Linked DNA regions of Caldimonas thermodepolymerans. The protein of the gene in region 2 binds, or shares a complex with, the protein of the main gene of each other region. Links are inferred from orthologs where the notes say so. Each region holds a gene or a part of one and is shown on either strand. Other genes may lie near its edges.

Region 1 (3,553 bases), 500 kb from region 2 along the record:
CCGTCCTTGTCCGGAGACATGCAGGCGCACTTCGTCGTCTGTCCCTCACCCCGGCCGAGCCTGTTGTCCGCGTCCCATGACCCCCCTGCGGCTGTTGCCCTTTTCCCCCGCGCGATCGCTGGCATCGCCTGCCCGTCCGGCCCGACGCCGACCGGCAGCCTGCCAGCCTGGACGTGCCGCGGCGCCCGGCGCCGGCGGCACGCTGCGGACCTGGCAGCTGGCAAGGGCAGCCCTTCGTCCGAAGGGCGCGGCCATGGTGGCGCACGCGCCAACGCTGCCGTACTGATCCGTCGCGATCACGGCAGTCCAGGGCGATTCCTTCCGGTTCCTCCTCGTTTCTCGTGCATCGATGAGTCGCCCCTGAAGCCACGGCTTTTCCGGGTGACGTGTTGGTACGCCCGCCCCCGGGCAGGGGCGCGGGCGAAGGAGTGCACATGAAACGCATGCTGATCAATGCGACCCAGCAGGAAGAGCGGCGCCTGGCCATCGTCGACGGCCAGAAGCTGCTCGACTTCGAGACCGAGATCGAGGGTCGCGAACAACGCAAGGGCAACATCTACAAGGCCGTCGTCACGCGCGTCGAGCCCTCGCTGGAAGCCTGCTTCGTCGACTACGGCGAGGACCGCCACGGCTTCCTGCCCTTCAAGGAAATCTCGCGCCAGTACTTCCGTGAAGGCGTCGACGTCCGCAACGCCAAGATCTCCGACGTGATCCGCGAGGGCCAGGAACTGCTGGTCCAGGTCGAGAAGGAAGAGCGCGGCAACAAGGGTGCGGCGCTGACCACCTTCATCTCGCTGGCCGGCCGCTACCTGGTGCTGATGCCCAACAACCCGCGCGGCGGCGGCGTCTCGCGCCGCATCGAGGGCGAGGACCGCGAGGAGCTCAAGGAAGCGCTGGACCAGCTGCAGTACCCCAAGGGCATGAGCCTGATCGCCCGCACCGCGGGCATCGGCCGCAGCGTCGCCGAGCTGCAGTGGGACCTGAACTACATGCTGCAGCTGTGGGCCGCGATCGAGAACGCGGCCAACGCCGGCAAGGGTGCTTTCCTGATCTACCAGGAATCCTCGCTGGTGATCCGCGCGATCCGCGACTACTTCACCGCGGACATCGGCGAGATCCTGATCGACACCGACGACATCTACGAGCAGGCCAAGCAGTTCATGCACCACGTGATGCCCGACAACGAGCATCGCGTGAAGCGCTACCGCGACGACGCGCCGCTGTTCTCGCGCTTCCAGATCGAACACCAGATCGAGTCGGCCTACTCGCGCACCGTGCAGCTGCCCTCGGGTGGCGCCATCGTGATCGACCACACCGAGGCGCTGGTGTCCATCGACGTCAACTCCGCCCGCGCCACGCGCGGCGGCGACATCGAGGAAACCGCCACCCGCACCAACCTGGAGGCGGCCGACGAGATCGCCCGCCAGATGCGCCTGCGCGACCTGGGCGGCCTGATCGTCGTGGACTTCATCGACATGGAGGAGTCCAAGAACCGCCGCGAGGTCGAGCAGCGGCTGCGCGAGGCGCTGCGCCAGGACCGCGCGCGCGTGCAGTTCAGCTCGATCAGCAAGTTCGGCCTGCTCGAACTGAGCCGCCAGCGCCTGCGCCCGGCCCTCTCGGAAGGCAGCCACATCACCTGCCCGCGCTGCAACGGCACGGGCCACATCCGCGACACCGAGTCCTCGGCGCTGCAGATCCTGCGCATGGTGCAGGAAGAGGCGATGAAGGAGAACACCGCCGCCGTGCACGTGCAGGTGCCGGTCGAAGTGACCTCCTACCTGCTCAACGAGAAGCGCACCGAGATCACCAAGATCGAGCTCAAGCAGCGCGTCACGGTGCTGCTGGTGCCGAACAAGCACCTCGAGACCCCGAACTACAAGCTGGAACGCCTGCGCCACGACGACCCGCGCCTGGAGAACCTGCAGGCCAGCTACACGATGATCGAGGAGCCGGACGACGAGGTCGGCATCACCCGGCGCGACCGCAGCAGCAAGCCCAAGCAGGAGCCGGTGATCAAGGGCATCCTGCCCGACCAGCCGGCCCCGGTCGCCCCGCCCAAGCCCGAACCCGCGCCCGCCCCGGTGGCGGCCCCGGCGCCCGCGCCGGCGCCTGCCGCGCCCGCGAGCGGCGGCTTCTTCGCCTGGCTCAAGCGCCTGTTCGTCGGCGAGCCGCAACCGGTGCCCGCGCCCGCCCCGGCGCCTGCGCCGGCCACGCCGGCCGCCCGCGAGGGCCAGGAGGGACGCCGCCGAGGCGAACAGCGCCGCAACGGCCGCGACGGCAACCGCGACGGCCGCAAGGACGGCCGCGAGCGCAACCGCGGCGCGAACAGGCAGGGCGAGGCCGCCACGACCGAAGCCCGCGCCGAGACGCCGCGCAAGGAACGCGAGCCACGCGACGCGCAGCAGCGCGAGGCCGGCAGCCAGGACAACCGCCAGCGCCAGGAACGCCGCCCGCGTCCTGAACGCGCCGAGGCGGCCGCCCTGGCCGCTGCGGCCGCGGTGGCCAACGAGGCGCCGGCCGACGTCGGGTTTGCCGACACCGTGCCGCAGGACGGCGGCGACGCCGGCGAAGGCCAGCAGCAACAGCGCGAGGGTCGCCGCCGCCGCCGCGGCGGCCGTGGACGCCGTGACCGCGACACCGCCGCCGAAGCCGTGACCGGCCAGGAGGGCACGCCCGACACCGCGCCGGCCGAGGCCGCGGCTGAAGCCGCACCGGTCGAGCCACGCGCCGAGCCGCCGGTGACCGACGCCGTGGTGCCAGTGGAGACCGCCGCCGTGGCCGCCGAAGGTGATGACAACCTGGGCTCGACCGCCGGGGATGCCGCCAGCGACGCCGAGGCGCCGCGCGAAGGCGAAGGCCGCCGCCGGCGCGGCCGCGACCGCTACCGTCGCGACCGCCGCGAACGCGACGCCAACGGTGCCGCCCCTGCTGCGGGCGAGGACTTCGTCTCCGAGGCGGCCGTCGTCGAAGGCGCCGCCACGCCGCTACCGCTGGCCACGCCCGAGGTGCAACCCCAGGTCCAGCCCGAGCCCGTGGCCGCGCCGGTCGAAGCGGTCGCCGAGGCCGCAGCCGAGCCGGCCGCTGTGGCGCCCTACGTGCTGCCTTGCGACGAGCTGCGCCAGGTCGCCAGCAATGCCGGCCTGGAGTGGATCCAGTCGGATGACGAGAAGGTGCGCGCCGCGCAGGCCGCCATCGCGGCCGAGCCGCCGCCGGTGCGCGTGCCGCGCGAGCCCAAGCCCGTGGCCGCGATCGACGACGGCCCGCTGGTGCTGGTCGAGACCCGCAAGGACCTCGCCCAGTTCGCGCTGCCGCTGGAAGGCGGCCAGGCCGACACCGCCCGTCCGGTGGCCTGATCCCCGCAGGCGGCCGCCGGGAACGCGGCCGCCACCCGAAGGCCCGACAGCAAGGCCGTTGCAGGCGATGCCCGCAACGGCCTTGTGTTTTTTCGGGGCCGGCGCCTGCCCGCGCCGGCGTTCAGGGCAACCGCGCCAGGGCCTGCTGGTAGGGCGCGTGCATCATCAGCTCGTCCCAGGCCAGCGGCGCGGTCTGCGGC
Region 2 (2,990 bases):
CGGGCAGCTCGTTCCGCGGCCCCGGCATGGAAAAAGGCCTGGAGATCCTCGCCAAGGTCAAGCGCGAACTGGGCGTGCCGGTGCTGACCGACGTGCACACCGAGGAGGAGGTCCCGGTGGTCGCCCAGGTGGTCGACGTGCTGCAGACGCCCGCCTTCCTGTGCCGCCAGACCGACTTCATCCGCGCCGTGGCGCAGTCGGGCAAGCCGGTCAACATCAAGAAGGGCCAGTTCCTCGCGCCGCACGACATGAAGAACGTCATCCAGAAGGCCCGCGACGCCGCGCGCGAGAAGGGCCTGCCCGAGGACAACTTCATGGCCTGCGAGCGCGGCGCCAGCTTCGGCTACAACAACCTGGTCAGCGACATGCGGTCGCTGGCGATCATGCGCGAGACCGGTGCCCCGGTGGTGTTCGACGCCACCCACTCGGTGCAGCTGCCCGGCGGCCAGGGCACCAGCTCCGGCGGCCAGCGCGAGTTCGTGCCGGTGCTCTCGCGCGCCGCGGTGGCCGTCGGCGTGGCGGGCCTGTTCATGGAAACCCACCCCGACCCGAGCAAGGCGCTCAGCGACGGGCCCAACGCCGTGCCGCTCAAGCGCATGAAGGACCTGCTGGCCACGCTGGTCGAGCTCGACCGCATCACCAAGCGCAACGGGTTCCTGGAGAACAACTTCAGCTGAGGCGCCGGCAGGGGTCACCCCGCCTGCGGGGTGCCGTCCGCGGTCGACGCCCTGCCGCCCCCACGACAGACAGATTCATTGACTTCAAGGAAGAGGACCTTTCATGAGTGCCATCGTTGACATCGTCGGCCGCGAGATCCTGGACAGCCGCGGCAACCCGACCGTCGAGTGCGACGTGCTGCTGGAATCCGGCGTGATGGGCCGCGCGGCCGTGCCGTCGGGGGCCTCCACCGGCTCGCGCGAGGCGATCGAGCTGCGCGACGGCGACAAGAACCGCTACCTGGGCAAGGGCGTGCTCAAGGCCGTCGAGCACATCAACACCGAGATCTCCGAGGCCGTGCTGGGCCTGGACGCCTCCGAGCAGGCCTTCCTCGACCGCACGCTGATCGACCTGGACGGCACCGACAACAAGTCGCGCCTGGGCGCCAACGCGACGCTGGCGGTCTCGATGGCGGTGGCGCGTGCCGCGGCCGAGGAATCCGGCCTGCCGCTGTACCGCTACTTCGGCGGTTCGGGCTCGATGCAGATGCCGGTGCCGATGATGAACGTCATCAACGGCGGCGCGCACGCGAACAACAACCTCGACCTGCAGGAGTTCATGATCCTGCCGGTAGGCGCGCCCAGCTTCCGCGAGGCGGTGCGCTACGGCGCCGAGGTCTTCCACGCGCTGAAGAAGATCATCCACGACAAGGGCATGAGCACCGCAGTCGGCGACGAAGGCGGCTTTGCCCCCAGCGTCGCCAGCCACGAGGCCGCGATCCAGCTGATCCTGGAAGCGATCGAGAAGGCCGGCTACACCCCGGGCGAGCAGGTCGCGCTGGGCCTGGACTGCGCCTCCAGCGAGTTCTACAAGGACGGCAAGTACCACCTCGAAGGCGAAGGCCTGACGCTGACGGCCGAGGAATGGACCAACGTGCTGGCCACCTGGTGCGACAAGTACCCGATCATCAGCATCGAGGATGGCATGGCCGAGGGCGACTGGGACGGCTGGGCCCACCTGACCCAGGCGCTGGGCCAGAAGGTGCAGCTGGTCGGCGACGACCTGTTCGTCACCAACACCAGGATCCTGCGTGAGGGCATCGAGAAGCGCATCGCCAACTCCATCCTCATCAAGATCAACCAGATCGGCACGCTGACCGAGACCTTCGCCGCGATCGAGATGGCCAAGCGCGCCGGCTACACCGCGGTGATCTCGCACCGCTCGGGCGAGACCGAGGACTCGACCATCGCCGACATCGCCGTGGGCACCAACGCCGGCCAGATCAAGACCGGCTCGATGTCGCGTTCGGACCGCATCGCCAAGTACAACCAGCTGCTGCGCATCGAGGAAGACCTGGGCGACGTCGCCAGCTACCCCGGCCGCGCCGCGTTCTACAACCTGCGCTGATCGGCGCCATGTCGGCCCGCCTCCTCACGCTGGTGCTCGCCGGGCTGCTGGTGCTCGTGCATGCCGAGCTGTGGTTCGGCAAGCACGGGGTGCACCGCGTGATGGAGCTGCAGGGGCGGCTGGCCGAACAGCGGGCGAAGAACGACCGCAGCCGCGAGCGCAACCAGCAGCTCGCGGCCGAGGTCAGCGACCTCAGGGAAGGGCTGGAGATGGTCGAGGAAAAGGCCCGCTACGACCTCGGCATGATCAAGCCCGACGAGATCTACGTGCAGCTGACGCCACCGCCGCGGTGAGCGCTTCGTTTCTTCCGCCTGCCCCCGTCCGCCCGGCCCTGCCGGGCGGCTTCACGTTGGCGGTGGCCGGGGCCACCGGCGCCGACGTGCAGGCCCTGTGCGCCGGCCTGCGCGAGCGGCTCGCATCCGGCACGGCCTGGCAGGTGCTCGACGTCACCGAGGCCCTGCTGGAGGGCGCGGCAGCCGCCCTGCCCGCGCCGGCCCGCTGCCTGCTCGCCGGCCTGGACGTGCTGCCGCCGGCACAGCGCCCGGCGGCCGAGGCGCTGGACCAGCGCCTGCGCGAGGCGCTGCAGCGCGCCGGATGGTCCTACGGCGTGGTCTACGGCCGCACCCCGGCCGAGCGCCTCGAGGCGGCCTGCCGCCTGCTCGCGCCCCCGTCACGGCGTCCCGGGACGTCATCGGAGTCGGCCCCTCGCCTGCGCCCCTGGTGCTGTCCGGAATGCCTGGTGCCCGAATGCGAGCACCGGCTGTTCCGGCTGCCGCGCCAGGTGCCCCGCGGTCACTGGATCGACGACGAGGACGGCGGCTGATTGCGCTCTTCGGTGAACAGGCCGCCCACGTCGACCGCGTCGAAGTGGTAGAGCGCGCCGCAGAAGTCGCAGCCGATCTCGACCCGGCCCTGCTCGGCGATGA

Evidence for each region. The genes of interacting proteins can lie anywhere in the genome.
Region 1: the proteins of eno (region 2) and IS481_RS04675 are in contact, whole or in part, in a solved structure (PDB 2FYM), measured with the Escherichia coli proteins. The link is inferred for Caldimonas thermodepolymerans from one-to-one orthologs.

What each region holds. Positions count from the first base shown.
Region 1 is NZ_CP064338.1:950,830-954,382, reverse strand. What follows is about bases 69-3,553. They hold IS481_RS04675 (Rne/Rng family ribonuclease), read left to right. Parts: upstream 69-434; coding sequence 435-3,353; downstream 3,354-3,553. Other genes in these bases: nagZ (beta-N-acetylhexosaminidase), read right to left, coding at 3,475-3,553. UniProt on the Escherichia coli protein: Endoribonuclease that plays a central role in RNA processing and decay. Required for the maturation of 5S and 16S rRNAs and the majority of tRNAs. Also involved in the degradation of most mRNAs.
Region 2 is NZ_CP064338.1:1,445,791-1,448,780, reverse strand. What follows is about bases 1-2,922. They hold eno (phosphopyruvate hydratase), read left to right. Parts: upstream 1-780; coding sequence 781-2,064; downstream 2,065-2,922. Other genes in these bases: hslO (Hsp33 family molecular chaperone HslO), read right to left, coding at 2,857-2,922; IS481_RS06930 (hypothetical protein), read left to right, coding at 2,354-2,887; ftsB (cell division protein FtsB), read left to right, coding at 2,073-2,357; kdsA (3-deoxy-8-phosphooctulonate synthase), read left to right, coding at 1-677. Outside these bases: more of hslO, read right to left, coding at 2,923-2,990. UniProt on the Escherichia coli protein: Catalyzes the reversible conversion of 2-phosphoglycerate (2-PG) into phosphoenolpyruvate (PEP). It is essential for the degradation of carbohydrates via glycolysis.